DNA from 3 places in the Streptosporangium sp. NPDC003464 genome. Region 2 is predicted to be linked to each of the others. Evidence: predicted binding sites of a transcription regulator. Region 2 holds the regulator's gene; each other region holds the start of a gene.
The links. Region 2 encodes LexA, which represses DNA repair genes until DNA is damaged. Its sites were predicted from a motif close to TCGAACANNTGTTCGA; they were not measured.

Region 1 (6,039 bases), on a different contig from region 2:
GTGGTCCGCCGCAACGCCTTCGGCCGCCAGGTCGACTCCTTCGAGGCCGACGTCGACTTCGCCGGCCGGGGCCCGTTGCGTGCGGTGTTCATCCGGGCGCCGTGGGTGGAATCCGTCGGTTCCGGGGTCGAAGTGCTGGCCCGGGCCGAAGCTGGGGATAGGATCGTCGCGGTCCGTCAAGGACCGCTGCTCGCCACGTCCTTCCATCCGGAACTTACCGGGGACGTCGGCGTGCATTCATATTTTGTTGAGATGGTGAGGGAGCTCTAGGCGATGTCCGGCCACTCCAAATGGGCGACGACGAAGCACAAGAAGGCCGCGCTCGACTCCAAGCGCGGCAAGCTGTTCGCCAAGCTCATCAAGAACATCGAGGTCGCGGCCCGGACCGGCGGCCCCGACCCGGACGGCAACCCGACGCTGTACGACGCCATCACCAAGGCGCGCAAGAGCTCGGTCCCGATCGACAACATCGAGCGTGCCCGCAAGCGCGGCGGCGGCCTGGAGGCCGGTGGCGCCGACTGGCAGACCATCATGTACGAGGGCTACGCCCCCGGCGGCGTGGCGGTGCTGATCGAGTGTCTGACCGACAACCGCAACCGCGCGGCCTCCGAGGTCCGGGTCGCCCTGACCCGCAACGGCGGCTCCCTGGCCGACCCCGGCTCGGTGTCCTACATGTTCAACCGCAAGGGCGTCGTGCTCGTGCCCAAGGGTGAGCTGTCGGAGGACGACGTGCTGACCGCGGTCCTCGACGCGGGCGCCGAGGAGGTCAACGACCTGGGCGACCAGTTCGAGGTCGTCTCCGAGGCCACCGACCTCGTCCCGGTCCGCAAGGCCCTGCAGGAGGCCGGGATCGACTACGACTCGGCCGAGTCCAGCTTCCTGCCGACGCTGAACGTCCCGCTCGACGAGGACGGCGCGCGCAAGGTCTTCAGGCTGATCGACGCCCTGGAGGACAGCGACGACGTCCAGAACGTCTGGGCCAACTTCGACGTCTCCGACGAGGTGCTGGAGAAGCTCGACGCGTGAGGTCCGGTGCGGCGCCCGTCTCTCCGGGGAGAGGCGGGCGCTCCGCCGTCTGATGCGGATTTCACGTCGTCCGCGACGTCTGTCCCCCAGGGGATGTTTGTCCCCCAAGGGCGGGGCAGATCACGCGGACGATGGGAAACCCTGATCTGATCTTCGCGCTGGCGGGCGCCGGCGCCCTGCTCGCGGCCGTCCTGCCCCGGCTGCTCAACCGCAGGCCCTTCTCGCTGCCGCTGGCCTGCCTGATCGGCGGGGCCCTGCTCTACCTGCTGCCGCTGGAGCTGCCCAGACCCGATCCGGTGGCCCACCGGGCCCTGGTCGAGCACGCCGCCGAGATCTGCGTGCTGATCTCGCTCATGGGCGCCGGGCTCGCGATCAACCGGCCCTTCGGGCCGCGCGGCTGGGCCTCCACCTGGCGCCTGCTGGGGTGGACGCTCCCGCTGACCGTCGTGGCGGTGGCCGCCGTGGCCTCCGCGCTGCTGGGCTGGCCCCCGGCGGCGGCGCTGCTGCTGGGCGCGGTGCTCGCCCCGACCGACCCGGTGCTCGCCTCCGACGTGCAGGTCGGCGAGCCCGTCGACTCGGAGAAGGCCGACGACGAGGTCCGTTTCACCCTCACCTCCGAGGCGGGGCTCAACGACGGCCTCGCCTTCCCCCTGGTGTTCGCCGCCGTCGCGATGACGGCCACCGGGGGCCTCGGCTGGGTCGGCGGCTGGGCGCTGGTCGACCTGCTCTACCGGTGCGGGGCCGGCCTGGTCTGCGGGCTGCTGACCGGCAGGCTGCTGGGCCGGCTCTTCTTCCGCGCCCAGGTCTCCGATCTGCGCCTGGCCGAGCACCGGGACGGCTTCGTCGCGCTGGCCGCGACGTTCCTGGCCTACGGCCTCACCGAGCTGGTGCACGGGTACGGCTTCATCGCGGTGTTCGTGACCGGGTGCACGATCAGGGCCGCCGAGCGCACCCACGGCTACAACGGCGTGCTGCACGGCTTCATCGAGCAGATCGAGCGGCTGCTGACCGCCTGGCTGATCCTGCTGCTCGGCGGTTCCGTGGCGACCGGCGGCCTGGCCGCCCTCACCTGGCAGGGCGCGGCCGTCGGGCTGTCGCTGCTGCTGGTGATCCGGCCGCTGGCCGGCTGGGCCGCCCAGCTCGGCGGCCCGGCGGGCCCGCGCGAGCGCGGCGTGACGGCCTTCTTCGGGATCCGCGGCATCGGCTCGCTGTTCTACCTCGCCTACGCCCTCGGCCAGGCCGACTTCGGCGTGCCCGCCGAGGAGCTCTGGGCGGTGGTCGCCTTCACCGTGCTGGCCTCGCTCGTCCTGCACGGCGTCACGGCGACGCCGGTGATGCGGCGGCTGGACCGCCTGCGCGACAGGGCGGGGGCCGCGGACGCCGAGCCCGCCACGCGTCACCTGTAGGGACCGATACCTGTAGGGACCGATTCACCTGTGGTGACGATTCGCCTTCACTCGCGTCTTCTGCCTAGGTTGGAGCCTTGTGGAACTACGTGATCTGACTGTCGACGATCTCGACGCGGTGCTGGACAACCGCAAGCGCGCCTTCGGGCCCGTCCCCGAGGGCGTGCAGGAGGCCTGGCGGAAGCTGACCGTCCCGGCGCTGGAGGAGGGCAGATACCTCGGCGTCGTCGACGGCGCCCGCCTGGTGGCGACCAGCCGGACCAACGACTTCACCCAGTGGTGGCACGGCAGGCCGATCTCCATGGGCGGCGTCGCCTCGGTGACCGTCGCCCCCGAGGACCGGGGGCGGGGCGTCGGCCGCACCCTGATGCAGGCCACCATTGACCGCTGCGCGGCCCTGGGCCATCCGGTCTCGGCGCTCTACCCGGCCACCACCCACATCTACCGCTCCCTCGGCTGGGAGCACGCCGGCGCCATGCACGTGGCGACCCTGCCCGCCGAGGCGCTGCGCACGATCAGGTCCACCGAGCAGGTCAAGATCCGCCGGATGGGCCCCGGCGACGCCTCCGAGGTGGTCGCGCTCCTCGGCCGCGTCCACGCCGCCACCCGAGCCTCCGGCCCCCTGAGCCGGGGCGAGAACGCCTGGCGCGTGCTGTTGGAGAACAAGGACGACTTCCTCTATCTGGCCGACGACGGCTTCGTGACCTACCACTGGGACGGCGGCGACATCAGGGTCTCCGCTCTCGTCGCGGGCTCGGAGGCCACGGCGCGGGCGCTGTGGTCGCTGGTCGGCACCTCGGCCTCCGTCGCCAAGTCGGTCCGGGCGGCCGTCGCCCCCGACGACCCGGTGTTCTGGCTGATCGGCGACCGTCCCGAGGACCACGTCGCGCAGACCCGCTGGATGTTCCGCGTCGTCGACCTCGTCGCGGCCGTCGCCGGGCGGGGCTTCCCGGCGGGTGTCACCCTCGACGCCGCGGTCCAGGTCGACGACCCCCAGCGCCCCGGCAACTCCGGCCCCTGGCAGCTGTCGGTCTCCGGCGGCTCCGGTACGGCCGAGCCCGCCGCGACCCTGCCGGGATTCACCCCCACCTTCACCGCGGCCGGCTTCTCGGCCCTGTACGCCGGGATCCCGACCGCGACCCTGCGCCGCTCGGGGATCCTCACCGGTCCGGCGGACTCCGACGACGCCCTCGACGCCGCCTTCCACGCCAAGCCGTACATGCTGGACCACTTCTGACGGGCGCCGCCGGGTAGCCGTGCGAGCGGCGCTCCCACGCGGTAGAGTCGGGCACCGAACAGGTGTTCGGCGAGCGGAGGCGTGTCGGTGCGGTTGCCCGAGCTGCGGGTGATGGGGGTCGACCCGGGGCTGACCCGGTGCGGACTCGGGGCGGTCGAGGGACGGCCCGGGGCGCCGCTGAGCCTCGTCAAGGTCGGAGTCGTCCGGACTCCGGCCGACGACGAGATCGGGGCCAGGCTGGTGGCGATCGAGGCGGGCATCGAGCAGTGGCTCGACGAGGTCGAGCCCGACGCGGTGGCCGTGGAGCGGGTCTTCGCCCAGCACAACCTCAGGACCGTGATGGGCACCGCGCAGGCCTCCGCGGTGGCGATCCTGTGCGCCTCCCGCCGGGGGCTGCCGGTGGCGCTGCACACGCCGTCGGAGGTCAAGGCCGCGATCACCGGCAGCGGCACGGCCGACAAGCAGCAGGTGGGGACCATGGTGACCCGGCTGCTGCGGCTGGATGCGATGCCCAAGCCCGCCGACGCCGCCGACGCGCTGGCGCTGGCGATCTGTCACGTGTGGCGGGGCGGGGCACAGAACCGCCTGGCGGAGGCGGTCGCCAGGACCAGGACCGGGCCGGGCACGACCGCCGCCGCCTACTTCCGGGGGCGGGGCCGGGCCGGATATTCGAGAGGAACCACACAGTGATCGCCTCGGTGCGGGGACGGGTGGCCGCGGTCGCGCCTGACGGCGCGGTGGTCGAGGTCGGCGGGGTGGGGATACTGGTCCACTGCACGCCGGGCACGCTGGCGACGCTCCGGGTGGGCGAGGAGGCCCGGCTGGCCACCTCGCTCGTGGTCCGGGAGGAGTCGCTGACGCTGTTCGGCTTCGGCAGTGACGACGAGCGCGGCGTCTTCGAGATGCTGCAGACGGCCAACGGGGTCGGCCCCAAGGTCGCCCTGGCGATGCTGGCCGTGCACACCCCCAACGCGCTCCGGACGGCCGTGGCGAGCGCCGACGTGAAGGCGCTGACCAGGGTCCCCGGCGTCGGCCCCAAGGGGGCCCAGCGGATCATCGTCGACCTCAAGGACAAGCTCGGCACCCCCGAGCAGGCCGTCAACGCCGCGCTCAACGGCGGCGCGTCCGCGCCCGCCTGGCGCGACCAGGTCCACTCCGGTCTGGTCGGCCTCGGCTACTCGGCCAGAGACGCCGACGAGGCCGTCGCCGCCGTCACCTCCCAGGCCGACGCCGAGGTGGCGGAGGGTCGCTCGCCGCAGGTGGCGGCGTTGCTCAAGGCCGCGCTCCGCGCGCTGAGCGTCCGATGAGGGGGGCGCGCCCGATGCGGGCCTCTCGCGGCCGCGGCGGTCCCGGCGAGGCGTGGACCGCCCACGCGGACCGGGTCCGGGCCGGCAGGTCCGGAGCGGCCCGGGGGGCCGGGGTCGGCAGGTCCGGGCCGGTCGGTGCGGGCCGGGACGGCAGGGGCGAGGTCGGCGGGCCGGGAGCGGTCCGTGCGGTCCGACCCTGGGACGGCGGGCCGGAGGCGGGCCGGGTGGCCTGGGATGACACCGGGGATGACAGAGGCGGGGCCGGCGGGCCGGCGACCGCGCGTGCGAGTGAAGGCGGACCGGCGTGAGCTTCGAGCGGGATCTGGTGGCGCCGGACGCCGAAGGGGACGAGCGCCTGATCGAGGCGGCGCTGCGGCCCAAGCGGCTGGATGAGTTCATCGGCCAGGCGCGGGTGCGCGAGCAGCTGTCACTGGTGCTGCAGAGCGCGCTGCGACGTAACCGGCCGCCGGACCACGTGCTGATGAGCGGTGGGCCCGGGCTGGGCAAGACGACCCTCTCCATGATCATCGCGACGGAGCTCTCCGTGCCGCTCCGGATCACCTCCGGGCCCGCGCTGGAGCGGGCGGGCGACCTCGCGGCGATCCTGTCGACCCTCTCGGAGGGAGAGGTCCTCTTCATCGACGAGATCCACCGGATGGCCCGTCCGGCGGAGGAGATGCTCTATCTCGCGATGGAGGACTTCCGCGTCGACATCGTGGTGGGCAAGGGGCCCGGGGCGACCGCGATCCCACTGGAGGTCGCGCCGTTCACCCTGGTCGGGGCCACCACGCGGGCCGGGCTGCTGCCCGCGCCGCTGCGCGACCGGTTCGGGTTCGTCGCGCACATGGACTTCTACGAGGTGGCCGAGCTGGAGCAGGTGCTGCACCGCTCCTCGCGGCTGCTCGGCCTGGAGCTGCCCGGCGACGCGGCGCACGAGATCGCCGGGCGGTCGCGGGGCACGCCCCGCATCGCCAACCGGCTGCTGCGCCGGGTCCGCGACTTCGCCGAGGTGCGCTCCGGCGGGGTGGTCACCAGAGACGTCGCCTCGGCGGCGCTGAACCTC
Region 2 (6,039 bases):
ATGTATTCGACGATCGCCTCGACCTGCTCCTCCAGGTAGCCCAGCTGCCGCAGCGCGCGCGGGATCGTCTGGTTGACGATCTGCATGGAGCCGCCGCCGACGAGCTTCTTGAACTTGACCAGGGCGAGGTCGGGCTCGATGCCGGTGGTGTCGCAGTCCATCATCAGGCCGATGGTGCCGGTGGGCGCCAGCAGCGAGGCCTGGGCGTTGCGGTAGCCGTTCCTCTCGCCCAGCTTGAGGCACTCCGTCCACTGGCGGGAGGCCTCCACGTGGATGGCCTTGTCCATGGCCTCCAGCGTGCGCAGGTCGTCGTTGGCGGCGGCGTGCTTGCGCATGACGCGCTTGTGGGCGTCTGCGTTGCGCGCGTAGCCGTCGTAGGGGCCGACGACCGCGGCCAGCTCGGCGCTGCGGCGGTAGGAGGCGCCGGTCATCAGCGAGGTGATGGCACCGGCGATGGCCCGGCCGCCGGCCGAGTCGTAGGCGTGGCCGGTGGCCATGAGCAGCGCGCCGAGGTTGGCGTAGCCGATGCCGAGCTGGCGGTAGGCGCGGGTGGTCTGGTCGATCTTCTCGGTCGGGAAGTCGGCGAAGGTGATGGAGACGTCCATCGCGGTGATGATCAGCTCGGTGATCTTCACGAAGTTCTCGATGTCGAAGGAGTTGTCGTCCTTCAGGAACTTCATCAGGTTGATGCTGGCCAGGTTGCACGAGGAGTTGTCCAGGTGCAGGTATTCCGAGCACGGGTTGCTGGCGGTGATGCGGCCCGTCTCCGGGCTGGTGTGCCAGTCGTTGATCGTGTCGTCGTACTGGACGCCGGGGTCGGCGCACTCCCAGGCGGCCGTCGCCATCTTGCGGAACAGCCGCCGGGCGTCGACCTTCTCGATGATCTCGCCGGTGAGGCGGGCGCGCAGGCCGAACTCCTCGCCCTGCTCCACCGCGCGCATGAACTCGTCGGAGACGCGCACGGAGTTGTTGGCGTTCTGGTACTGGACGGAGACGATGTCCTTGCCGCCCAGGTCCATGTCGAACCCGGCGTCGCGCAGCGCGCGGACCTTGTCCTCCTCGCGCGCCTTGGTCTCGATGAACTCCTCGATGTCGGGGTGGTCGACGTCCAGGACGACCATCTTGGCCGCGCGGCGGGTGGCGCCGCCGGACTTGATGGTGCCCGCGGAGGCGTCCGCGCCGCGCATGAAGGAGACCGGGCCGCTGGCGGTGCCTCCGCTGGAGAGCAGCTCCTTCGACGAGCGGATCCGGGAGAGGTTGACCCCGGAGCCGGAGCCGCCCTTGAAGATCACACCCTCTTCCTTGTACCAGTCGAGGATGGACTCCATCTGGTCGTCGACCGCGAGGATGAAGCAGGCGCTGACCTGCTGCGGCGAGGCGGTGCCCACGTTGAACCAGACCGGCGAGTTGAAGCTGAAGACCTGGTTGACCAGGGCGTGCTTGAGCTCGTGGTCGAAGATCTCGGCGTCCTCGTCGGAGGCGAAGTATCCCTCCTCGACCGCGGTCCGGGTGTAGACGCCCACCACCCGGTCGACGAGCTGCTTCAGGCTCCACTCGCGCTGCGGGGTGCCGACCGCGCCGCGGAAGTATTTGGTGGTCACGATGTTGGCGGCGTTGACCGACCAGGACTCGGGGAACTCGACGCCCCGCTGCTCGAAGTTGACCGAGCCGTCCCGCCAGTTGGTCATCACGACGTCACGGCGCTCCCAGCGCACCTCGTCATAGGGATGCACTCCCGGCGTGGTGAAGACGCGCTTCATCTTCAGCCCCTTGCGCAACCGCTTGCCCCCGCGCGCCGCCGCGCCACCGACCGTCTCCGTCATGACTTCCCCCTTCCGGGGCTCCGTGGAGCCCACGAGTCGGACCAATCAACGCGCCGCTCTGTCCCCCGGCGCCCGGGGTGTGAATCAGTCCTGCTTGGCGGAGCGTTCCGCCCGCAACTGCTTGATCTCGGTCTCGAAATCGGCCAGGGTCTCGAAGCTCCGGTAGACCGAGGCGAACCGCAGGTAGGCCACCTCGTCCAGGTCGCGGAGGGGCCCCAGGATCGCCAGCCCCACCTCGTGGGCCGCGATCTCCGCCGCCCCCGTCGCCCGGATGCTCTCCTCCACCCGCTGGCCCAGCTGGGCCAGCGAGTCTTCGCTGACCGGGCGTCCCTGACACGCCCGCCGGACACCGGCGATCACCTTGTCCCTGAAGAACGGCTCGGTCACCCCGCTGCGCTTGCTGACCATGAGCAGCACCGTCTCCTGCGTGGTGAACCTGCGCCCGCACTCCGGGCACGTGCGCCTGCGGCGGATGGCCCCGCCGTCCTCGGTGGACCGGCTGTCGATGACCCGGGTGTCAGGATGACGACAGAACGGACAGTGCACGCGCGTCGCCTCCTTGAGCCGGCGAGTGGCCCACCTTCTCGTGCGTTTCCGGGCGCCTGACGAGACGCTCGCGCACGCCCCCCGAATAGTCGAGGTGCGGTAATGGAAACACAATCTATGGTGAAGCACGCCGATTAAGCCACTAGATGTTGTGGTCAACGGTAGAAGTGTCGGACCATGAACGCAAGTTGAAACGGCCCTGTCGGACGAAGTCGCTGATCAGCGCATCACATCCGCACGGGCCGGGCGTGTCACCCCTCCACCGGCCCCCGTCACCCTCCGGCGACCCCCCGCTACCCCCACGGCGGCCCCGATCACCTCCACCAGGCACCCGACCGTCTCCACGCCGGCCCCGGCCACCCCGGCCGCCCCCGTACGAGCGTCCGCGGCGCCGTCCCCGGCCCGTCACCTCACACGCGGGCCGGGCCCGCCGGCCACGCCCCTCAGGGAGCGGAGCCGTCAGGCAGGTAGAGCCGGGCCCCGGGCCGGATCACCGAGTCGGACAGGCCGTTGAGGTCCATGATCTGACGGACCGTCGGGGCGGGATCCCCGTCCCGCGTCACCGCGTCGGCGATCTCCCACAGCGTGTCGCCCCCGTGCACCACGACCCACGGCAGCCCCTCGTGACCTCTCCGCTCGAAGGCCGAGGCGGCGTCGATGCGCGCGCCGACCCAGAGCGCCCCCAAGGTGGCCAGCGTGAGCGCCGCCACCACCACGATCCTCCCCCGCCGGGTGAGCCGCAGGGGCGGATCAGGATATCGGATGTTCCCCGCGGGCCCGGGACGCCGGACGGGCGCGCGCCCGGGCCCCCTCTTCGCCGTGGTCGTCTTCATGATGGCCCCCCACCCCTTCGACCTGGCCGAACACATGTCGAAGAAAGATCGGCGAATCGAACACGATGTCGATCGAACTCCCGTACGATGTTGTACACCACGCCACCGCTGATTTCGAGAACGACTCGAACAATTGTTTGAATACGATCTTCAACGGGGGTACGGTCGCTGTGTGCGACGTAAGAGATACAGACCGGGAGGCGAGGAGACCGCATGAACGGGCACGACGAGAACGGTTCGGCCGTCAGCGACCTGGCGGTGCGCAGGCGTGACTCCCTCGGCCTCACCCCCAGGCAGCGGAAGATCCTTGAGGTGATCCGCGACTCGGTGCAGCAGCGCGGCTACCCGCCCTCCATGCGGGAGATCGGCGAGGCGGTGCAGCTCACGAGCACCTCCAGCGTGTCGCACCAGTTGACGGCGTTGCAGCGCAAGGGCTACCTGCGCCGCGATCCGCACCGCCCCCGCGCGCTGGAGGTGCGCCTGCCCGGCGAGCCGGTGCTGTGGGTGGACCCCGACTCCGGCACCGACGAGGCCCCGGTCAGCCGCCCGACCGCGGCCTACGTGCCGCTCGTCGGCCGGATCGCCGCCGGTGGCCCCATCCTCGCCGAGGAGAGCATCGAGGACGTCTTCGCCCTCCCCAAGCAGCTCGTCGGCGAGGGCACGCTCTTCCTGCTCCAGGTGACCGGCGACTCGATGATCGACGCGGCCATCGCCAACGGCGACTGGGTGGTCGTCCGCCAGCAGCCCGTCGCCGACAACGGCGACGTGGTCGCCGCGATGATCGACGGCGAGGCCACGGTCAAGACCTTCAAGCGCAAGGACGGCCACGTCTGGCTCGTCCCGCACAACACCAACTACGACCCGATCCCCGGTGACGAGGCCACCGTCCTGGGCAAGGTCGTGGCGGTTCTGCGCAAGCTCTGAGACGGCACACCACGAGGAGCGGGGTCCCCGATCGGGACCCCGCTCCTCGTCATGCGCCCGGGGCCGCCCGCAAGGCCGTACGGCGAGACCTCCGTCCCAGCCGTTCCGGGCTCTCCGCCCGGTATGGGCTCCCGGGCCGATGTGGGCTCCCGCCGTTCCGGGCTCCCCGACCGGGACGGGCTCCCGGGCCGGTGGGGCTCCCCGACCGGGACGGGCTCCCCATCCCTCCGCCGGTGATCAGATCTCCTTTGTGGGGGGTGCCGGGCATGTTTGTGGGGGCCGGGCATGCGCTGATTCTGTTTTCGGCTCGGAATAAGCCACAGGCGATGAAATTTCGGTAATTGCTACCTGTAGCGACCTTTCCGGGGATCGCGAGACGTTCTACGCTCGCTCCCCACAGAGCGCGGCGGGCCCGTGCCGTCCTCGCGGGGGAGGGGTGCGGGGGATCCCAGCCGCCCGCCTCGACAGCCGAGGAGCGCCCTCATGCCTCGCCGCCTCCCCGAACCGGCAGCCGACCGCGGCCTCCTGCTCCACTCGGGCCCGTTCCACCAGGCCCTGCGCGCCTGCATCCGGGAGAGCGGCCTGCCGCTCGACCGCATCCGGTCCCGCCTGGCCCAGCGCGGGCTGACGGTCGCGCTGTCCACCCTGAGCGACTGGCAGCGGGGCCACCGGCGCCCCGGCGGCGAGCAGTCCACGCTGGTCGTCACGGCCCTGGAGGAGATCCTTCGCCTGCCCGGCGGCTCGCTCACCCGCCTCCTCGACCGCGGGCCGGGGCTGGACGGGCGTTCCGGGGCGCTCGGCGAACTGCTGGACGCACTGCCGGGCTCACGCGACCAGGACGCCGTTGTCATCACCCAGCAGCAGAAGGTGCTGATCGACGCGGCGCGGATGTGCACGTCGGTGTGGACCCGCACCCTGGTCAGGGCCAGGCGCGACGGCATGGACCGGTATGTGGTCAGGTCGTTCGTCGACCCCGGCACCGATCTCGAAGGGTGTGAGATCCACGCTCTGGAGAACTGCAGGGTCGGCACCGTCCTGCGGCACCAGCGGCGGGCGGTGATGGTCGCCGAGCTGCTCTTCGACCATGTGCTCCGGGCCGGTGACACCTGGGTCTTCGAGTGGGAGAGCGTCGACAGGCCGACGCGGCCGTGTGTCGACCACGGCCACGGTTTCCGGCAGCCGGTCGCGCATTTCCTGCTCCAGGTGCGGTTCGATCCCCTGGCCCTGCCGGCCGAATGCCATTCCTACGTCCGGTCCGGACCGGACGAGGCGCCTTTCCGGACCGGCGTCCTGGTGCCTACCGCCCATCACACCGTCCACATGGCCGCCTCCGATGTGGCCGCCGGGGTGCTGGGCATCGCCTGGCGCTGGCCGTAAACCTCTCCCCGAGCAGTTGGGCCCCCCGAAATTTCGCACCATTGACGGCGCGGGGGCGCGTGATTACGTTCAGCTCAAATTGACAGTAAAGTTTCCTGTTAATTAACCCCCCGGTTCCAGGTCGTAGAGGCGGTCGCCCATGAGAAATCGACTTGTCCTGAAACTCTTAGGCGTGATGGGGGCGGTCCTCCTCCCGCTGGGAGGGGCCGTCGCCACGGCGCCCGGCGCGTCGGCCGCCGTGACCGTACCGATCCGGGCCAACGCCGGCGGATCCGCGCTCACCGACGCGGCGGGAGACCAGTGGGTCGCCGACAAGGCCTACTCCAGCGGTGACTGGGGCTACCAGACCAGCTACGGGGGCGGCTCGACCACCGGCGCGATCGCCGGGACGACCGACGACTCCCTCTACCAGAACTACAACACCTTCAACAGCTGGGGCGGCTACCGCTTCGACGTCCCGAACGGCACCTACCAGGTGACGCTGAAGATGGTCGAGGACTGGGCCAACGCGGCCGGCCAGCGCAAGTTCGACGTCC
Region 3 (6,039 bases), on a different contig from region 2:
CGATCTTGAACTTGCTGCCGTGGCACGGGCAGTTGATCGTGCCGCCCGAGACGCTCTCGACGTCACACCCCTGGTGGGTGCAGACGGAGGTGAAGGCCTTGAACTGCCCGGCGGCGGGCTGGGTCACCACCACCTTCTGGTCCTTGAAGACCTTGCCGCCGCCCTGGGGGATGTCAGCGGCCTTGGCCAGCGCCCCCGCCCCCGCCTCCGCGCCGACCGGGGCCGCGCCCGCCTCGGAGGCCGCCGGCGACGCCGGCGACGCCCCGTCGGCGGCCGATCCGCCGTAACCCGCGCACGCGGTCAGCATCGCCGCCATCCCGGCGCCTCCCGCCCCCAGCATCACCGCGCGACGTGTCGTGTCAGTCATGAGTCACCCTCCAAGATCTCGTCCTCGGGTACGGCCGGTCCCGATGCCGGTCCAGCATGCCGTACCCGGCGTCAGAGAACTGTGAAGGATTCCACTTTCGGCGCGTCCCGGGCCGGAGGGCTCAGACCATCACGATGCCGTCGCCGTCGACCTTCAGCGCGAACTCCACCAGCGGGGCCTCCGCCGGGCCCTTGAGGCACTTGCCGGAGTCGGCGGCGAACTCACTGCCGTGGCAGGGGCAGCGGATGACGCCGTCGGCCACCCGGCCGACCGCGCAGCCCTTGTGCGGGCAGCTCGCGGTGAACGCCTTGAACACCCCGGCGGTAGGCTGGGTGATCACGATCTTCCACTTGCTGATGACCTTGCCGCCGCCCACCGGTATCTCGGCGGTCTGGGCGATGACCTTCCCCTTGATGCCCGGCGGCACGATGCCCGGGCCGGGTCCGCCCGCGCCCGCGCCGCAACCGGTGAGCGCCGCCCCGCACGCCACGGCCGCCGTGGCGCCGATCACATGTCTGCGCGTGGGCATGGCGGAACCTTCACTGCTGCTCATCGTGGCCCTTCTCACAACGTCCCCCGCATACCGGGCTCCCGCCTCAAGGGTATTGAGGCGGGAGCCCGGTCCTCCATCCGGCCTCAGGTCCCGAGGATCTTGCGCAGGAAGCGGCCGGTGTGGCTCTCGTCGACCAGGGCGACCTCCTCGGGCGTGCCGGTGGCGAGCACGGTGCCGCCCCTGGAGCCGCCCTCGGGCCCCATGTCGATCAGCCAGTCGGCGGTCTTGATCACGTCGAGGTTGTGCTCGATGACGATGACCGTGTTGCCGCCGTCCACCAGCTTGCCGAGCACGCCCAGCAGCCGCCGGATGTCCTCGAAGTGCAGGCCGGTGGTCGGCTCGTCCAGCACGTAGATCGTCCGGCCGGTGGAGCGGCGCTGCAGCTCGGAGGCGAGCTTGACGCGCTGGGCCTCACCGCCCGACAGGGTCGTGGCCGGCTGGCCCAGCCGGACGTAGCCCAGGCCGACGTCGTTCAGCGTCTGGAGGTAGCGCTTGATGGACGGGATCGCGTCGAAGAAGCCGAGGGCCTCCTCGATCGGCATGTCGAGCACCTCGGAGATCGTCTTGCCCTTGTAGTGGACCTCCAGCGTCTCCCGGTTGTATCGCGCCCCGTGACAGATCTCACACGGCACGTAGACGTCCGGCAGGAAGTTCATCTCGATCTTGATGGTGCCGTCGCCCGAGCAGGCCTCGCAGCGGCCGCCCTTGACGTTGAAGCTGAACCGGCCCTTCTGGTAGCCGCGGACCTTGGCCTCGGTGGTCTGCGCGAACAGGTCGCGCACCTTGTCGAAGACGCCGGTGTAGGTCGCCGGGTTCGAGCGGGGGGTGCGGCCGATCGGCGACTGGTCCACGTGCACGACCTTGTCGACGAGGTCCATGCCGTTGACCCGCGAGTGACGGCCGGGGACGGTGCGCGCGCCGTTCAGCTCCTTGGCCAGGGCGTTGTAGAGGATGTCGTTGACCAGCGTGGACTTGCCCGACCCCGAGACGCCGGTGACCGCGGTGAACACCCCGAGGGGGAACTCCACGTCCACGCCCTTGAGGTTGTGCTCGCGGGCGCCCTTCACCGTGATCTGCCGCTTGCGGTCACGCTTGCGGCGCTTGGCGGGGATGGCGATGCTCCTGCGCCCGGACAGGTAGGCGCCGGTCATCGAGCCCTCGGAGGCCAGCAGGTCGGCGACCGTGCCGGAGACGACGACCTGGCCGCCGTGCTCACCGGCGCCGGGGCCGATGTCCACCACCCAGTCGGCGGCGGCGATGGTGTCCTCGTCGTGCTCGACCACGATGAGGGTGTTGCCCATGTCCCGCAGCCGGATCAGGGTCTCCAGCAGCCGCTGGTTGTCACGCTGGTGCAGGCCGATGGACGGCTCGTCGAGCACGTAGAGCACCCCGACCAGGCCCGAGCCGATCTGGGTGGCCAGCCGGATGCGCTGGGCCTCGCCGCCGGCGAGGGTGCCCGAGGCGCGGTCCATGGTCAGGTAGTCGAGACCCACGTCCAGCAGGAAGCCCATCCGGGCGTTGATCTCCTTGACGACCCGCTCGGCGATCTGCATGTCCCGGTCGGACAGCCTGAGCCCGGCCAGGAACTTCGCGCAGTCGCCGATCGACATCGCCGAGACCTCGGCGATCGAGCGGTCCTCCACCGTGACGGCCAGCGAGACCGGCTTGAGCCTGGCCCCCTTGCAGGCCGGGCACGGGATCTCCCGCATGTAGCCTTCGTATTTCTCCCGCATGCCGTCGCTCTCGGCCTCGGCGTGGCGGCGCTGCACCCAGGGGATGGCCCCCTCGAAGGTGGTGTAGTAGGAGCGCTCGCGGCCGTAGCGGTTGCTGTAGCGGACGTGGACCTGCTCGTCGTAGCCGTGCAGCAGGGCGTTGTGCGCCTTCTTCGGCAGTTTCTCCCACGGGGTGGTGAGCTTGAAGCCCATCGCGAGGCCGAGCGCCTCGACGAGGCGGATGAAGTAGTCGCTGGTGTGCCCGCCGGCCCACGGGGAGATCGCGCCCTCGCCCAGGGTCTTGTCCGGGTCGGGCACGACCAGGTCGGGGTCGACCTCCATCCGCACCCCGAGACCGGTGCACTCGGGGCAGGCGCCGAAGGGCGAGTTGAAGGAGAACGAGCGGGGCTCCAACTCCTCGAACGACAGGTCGTCGTAGGGGCAGTAGAGGTGCTCGGAGTAGAAGCGCTCACGGTTGGGGTCGTCCTCGGGGAGGTCGACGAACTCCAGCGTGATCGTGCCCCCCGAGAGCTGCAGGGCGGTCTCCACGGAGCCGGTGAGGCGGCTGCGCGCGCTCTCCTTCACCGCCAGCCGGTCGACGATCACCTCGATGTCGTGCTTCTCCTGCTTCTTCAGCGTCGGCGGCTCGTCCAGCCGGACCACCGTGCCGTCGACACGGGCCCGGGCGAAGCCCTTGACCTGAAGCTGGCTGAAGAGCTCGGCGTATTCGCCCTTGCGTCCGCGGATCACCGGGGCGAGGACCTGGAAGCGGGTCCCCTCCTCGAGCTCCATCACGCGGTCGACGATCTGCTCCGGGCTCTGCCGGGCGATCGTCCGGCCGCACCGGGGGCAGTGCGGCTTGCCGATGCGCGCCCAGAGCAGCCGGAGGTAGTCGTAGACCTCGGTGATCGTGCCGACCGTCGAACGCGGGTTGCGGCTCGTCGACTTCTGGTCGATCGACACCGCGGGCGAGAGCCCCTCGATGAAGTCGACGTCGGGCTTGTCCATCTGCCCGAGGAACTGGCGGGCGTAGGCCGACAGTGATTCGACATAGCGACGCTGACCTTCGGCGAAGATGGTGTCGAAGGCCAGGCTGGACTTGCCCGAGCCGGACAGGCCAGTGAAAACGATCAGAGAGTCTCGCGGCAGGTCCAGCGAGACGTCCTTGAGGTTGTGTTCGCGTGCGCCACGCACGATGAGGCGGTCAGCCACAGCAATCCCGACGTCGTTGTAGAGGGTTAAGAGCGGTCGCGGGAAGACTAGCGAGGGGGCCCGACAATTTCGGGGCGGCGCCTGGGGGCCGAACTTCCCGGCCCTCTCCAGACTACGGTCTTCCCGTGAGCCTTACCGGTCACTTGATGCATCGACCACATGTTCCAACCGCGGCGACACGGTGTTTTATGCCCTGGCCCACCTCCCCACCCGGGTGATGGAGTGAGGAGATGGATGTCGTAGAAGCTTTCCAGGCCGAGCTGGCCGCCTCTACCGGTCGGCTGCTGGCCACCGCCGCGAGACTGTCCGACGCCGACGTCTCGGCCCCCTCCCGGCTGCCCGGCTGGACCCGCGGGCACGTGCTCGCCCATGTCGCCCGCAACGCCGACAGCCACGTCAACCTGATGACGTGGGCCAGGACCGGCGTCGAGACCCCGCAGTACCCCGATGCGGGGGCGCGCGACGCCGGGATCGAGGCGGGAGCCGCACGGCCGGCGAAGGAGCAGCTGGCCGACCTGGAGGAGAGCGCGGCACGGCTGGCCAGGGCAGTCGCCGCGGTGCCCGCCGAGGGCTGGGCGACGATGGTCGGCGGCGCCCACCCGCCCAGCCACCCGGCCTGGTACGTGCTGGTCCGCCGGCTGCGCGAGGTCGAGATGCACCACGTGGACCTGGGGGCGGGCTACGAGTGCGCCGACTGGCCGGAGGCGTTCGTCCGCAGGGAGCTGCACGACGCGATGGTCTCCTGGCCGCATGAGCTCGGCACGGTCAGCGAGATCGTCGTCGAGGAGGTCAAGGACGGCGAGGAGCATCACCAGGTCTGGCCGGGCCTCGGGACCGGGCCGGTGCTGCAGGGCGACGCCTGGGCCCTGCTGGGCTGGCTGACCGGCCGCTCACCGGGGGCGGGGCTTAGGGTGATGCCCGAGGGGACCAGCGGCAACCGGCCCGCCGGCGCCGGGCGGCCGCCCGCGCCGCCGCCGTGGCCGACCACGTCCGCGCCTCCTCACCTGCCCGCTACCCCGCCCGAGGAGTATCCGTGACGTACACAGGTGACGTGCAGGTCGGCGGCCCGGCCGACGTGCGCGAACTGCCCGCCCTGACGATCTCCAAACTGGCCGTCGGCCCCTTCGACAACAACGCCTACCTGCTGCGGTGCAACAAGACCGGGGACGGCGTGCTCATCGATGCCGCCGCCGAGCCGGACCGCCTGCTGGAGCTCATCGGCGACCGGCCGATCAGCAAGATCGTCACCACCCACCAGCACGGCGACCACTGGCAGGCCCTGGAACAGGTCGCCGCGGCGACGGGCGCGGCGGTGGTCGCCCACCCGCTCGACGCCGCCGCGCTGCCGGTGCCGGTGGACCTGGAGGTCGGCCACGGCGACGGGGTCACCGTCGGGGTGGTCACGCTGGAGGTGATCCACCTGCGCGGGCACACGCCGGGCTCGATCGCCCTGCACCATCCCGGCCACCTGTTCACCGGCGACTCGCTGTTCCCCGGCGGCGTCGGCAACACCAACAAGGACCCGGAGCGCTTCACCCAGCTCTTCACGGACGTGTCGGAGCGCGTCTTCGACCGGCTGCCCGACGAGACCTGGGTCTATCCGGGGCACGGCAGGGACACCACGCTGGGCGCCGAGCGCCCCTCCCTGCCGCAGTGGCGCGAGCGCGGCTGGTAACCCTCACCCGGCCCACCCGGCGCCCTCCGGGCGGACGGGCGGAGCCTCCGGCCGCGCTCCAGGGAACGCGACCGGCGGGCGGGGCCTCCGGCCGCCCCTCAGGAGGAACACGACCGGCGGACGGACGGGCCGGGCTTCTGGGGGAACGCGACCGGCGGACGGAGGGGCCTCGGGCCGCGCCCCCAGGAGGAACACGACCGCCGGGCGGACGGGCCTCGGGGAACGCGGCCGGCAGGCGCGGAGACCGGCGCACGGCGGTCCTGGCCCGCGCGCCGGTGCCCGGAGCCCTCAGGTGATGCTGGCCGACTCCTTGCGCTCCTTGCGCTTCTCCCGCTTGAACATCAGGATGCGCAACGGGATGGCGGCCACGATGGCCACCTGCATGATGGCGCCGACCTTGATCAGGGTGTCACCGCCGGGCAGGCCCGCGGCCCAGATGGTCAGGCAGGCGACGTTGATCATCATCCAGGCGAGCACGACGGCCGCCAGGTTGCCCTTGGGCTTGGGATACTCGATCCGG

Region 1: the regulator LexA is predicted to act here: its motif matches at 3,724-3,739, upstream of ruvC (crossover junction endodeoxyribonuclease RuvC).
Region 3: the regulator LexA is predicted to act here: its motif matches at 3,996-4,011, upstream of uvrA (excinuclease ABC subunit UvrA).

What each region holds. Positions count from the first base shown of each region.
Region 1 is NZ_JBSFPS010000153.1:17,221-23,259, forward strand. Features, by position in the region: gene pdxT (pyridoxal 5'-phosphate synthase glutaminase subunit PdxT) at 1-270, shown strand, start outside; gene ACWDS7_RS29170 (YebC/PmpR family DNA-binding transcriptional regulator) at 274-1,026, shown strand; gene ACWDS7_RS29175 (cation:proton antiporter) at 1,158-2,432, shown strand; gene ACWDS7_RS29180 (GNAT family N-acetyltransferase) at 2,512-3,669, shown strand; gene ruvC (crossover junction endodeoxyribonuclease RuvC) at 3,772-4,359, shown strand; gene ruvA (Holliday junction branch migration protein RuvA) at 4,356-4,976, shown strand; partial or broken gene ruvB (Holliday junction branch migration DNA helicase RuvB) at 5,281-6,039, shown strand, end outside.
Region 2 is NZ_JBSFPS010000121.1:1,717-7,755, reverse strand. Features, by position in the region: gene ACWDS7_RS25470 (vitamin B12-dependent ribonucleotide reductase) at 1-1,823, opposite strand, end outside; gene nrdR (transcriptional regulator NrdR) at 1,908-2,369, opposite strand; gene ACWDS7_RS25460 (LysM peptidoglycan-binding domain-containing protein) at 2,813-3,079, opposite strand; gene ACWDS7_RS25455 (hypothetical protein) at 3,120-3,356, opposite strand; gene lexA (transcriptional repressor LexA) at 3,416-4,126, shown strand; gene ACWDS7_RS25445 (hypothetical protein) at 4,610-5,503, shown strand; gene ACWDS7_RS25440 (glycosyl hydrolase family 18 protein) at 5,643-6,039, shown strand, end outside.
Region 3 is NZ_JBSFPS010000020.1:35,163-41,201, forward strand. Features, by position in the region: gene ACWDS7_RS07325 (Rieske (2Fe-2S) protein) at 1-367, opposite strand, end outside; gene ACWDS7_RS07330 (Rieske (2Fe-2S) protein) at 489-896, opposite strand; gene uvrA (excinuclease ABC subunit UvrA) at 1,004-3,844, opposite strand; gene ACWDS7_RS07340 (maleylpyruvate isomerase family mycothiol-dependent enzyme) at 4,075-4,881, shown strand; gene ACWDS7_RS07345 (MBL fold metallo-hydrolase) at 4,878-5,519, shown strand; gene pssA (CDP-diacylglycerol--serine O-phosphatidyltransferase) at 5,808-6,039, opposite strand, start outside.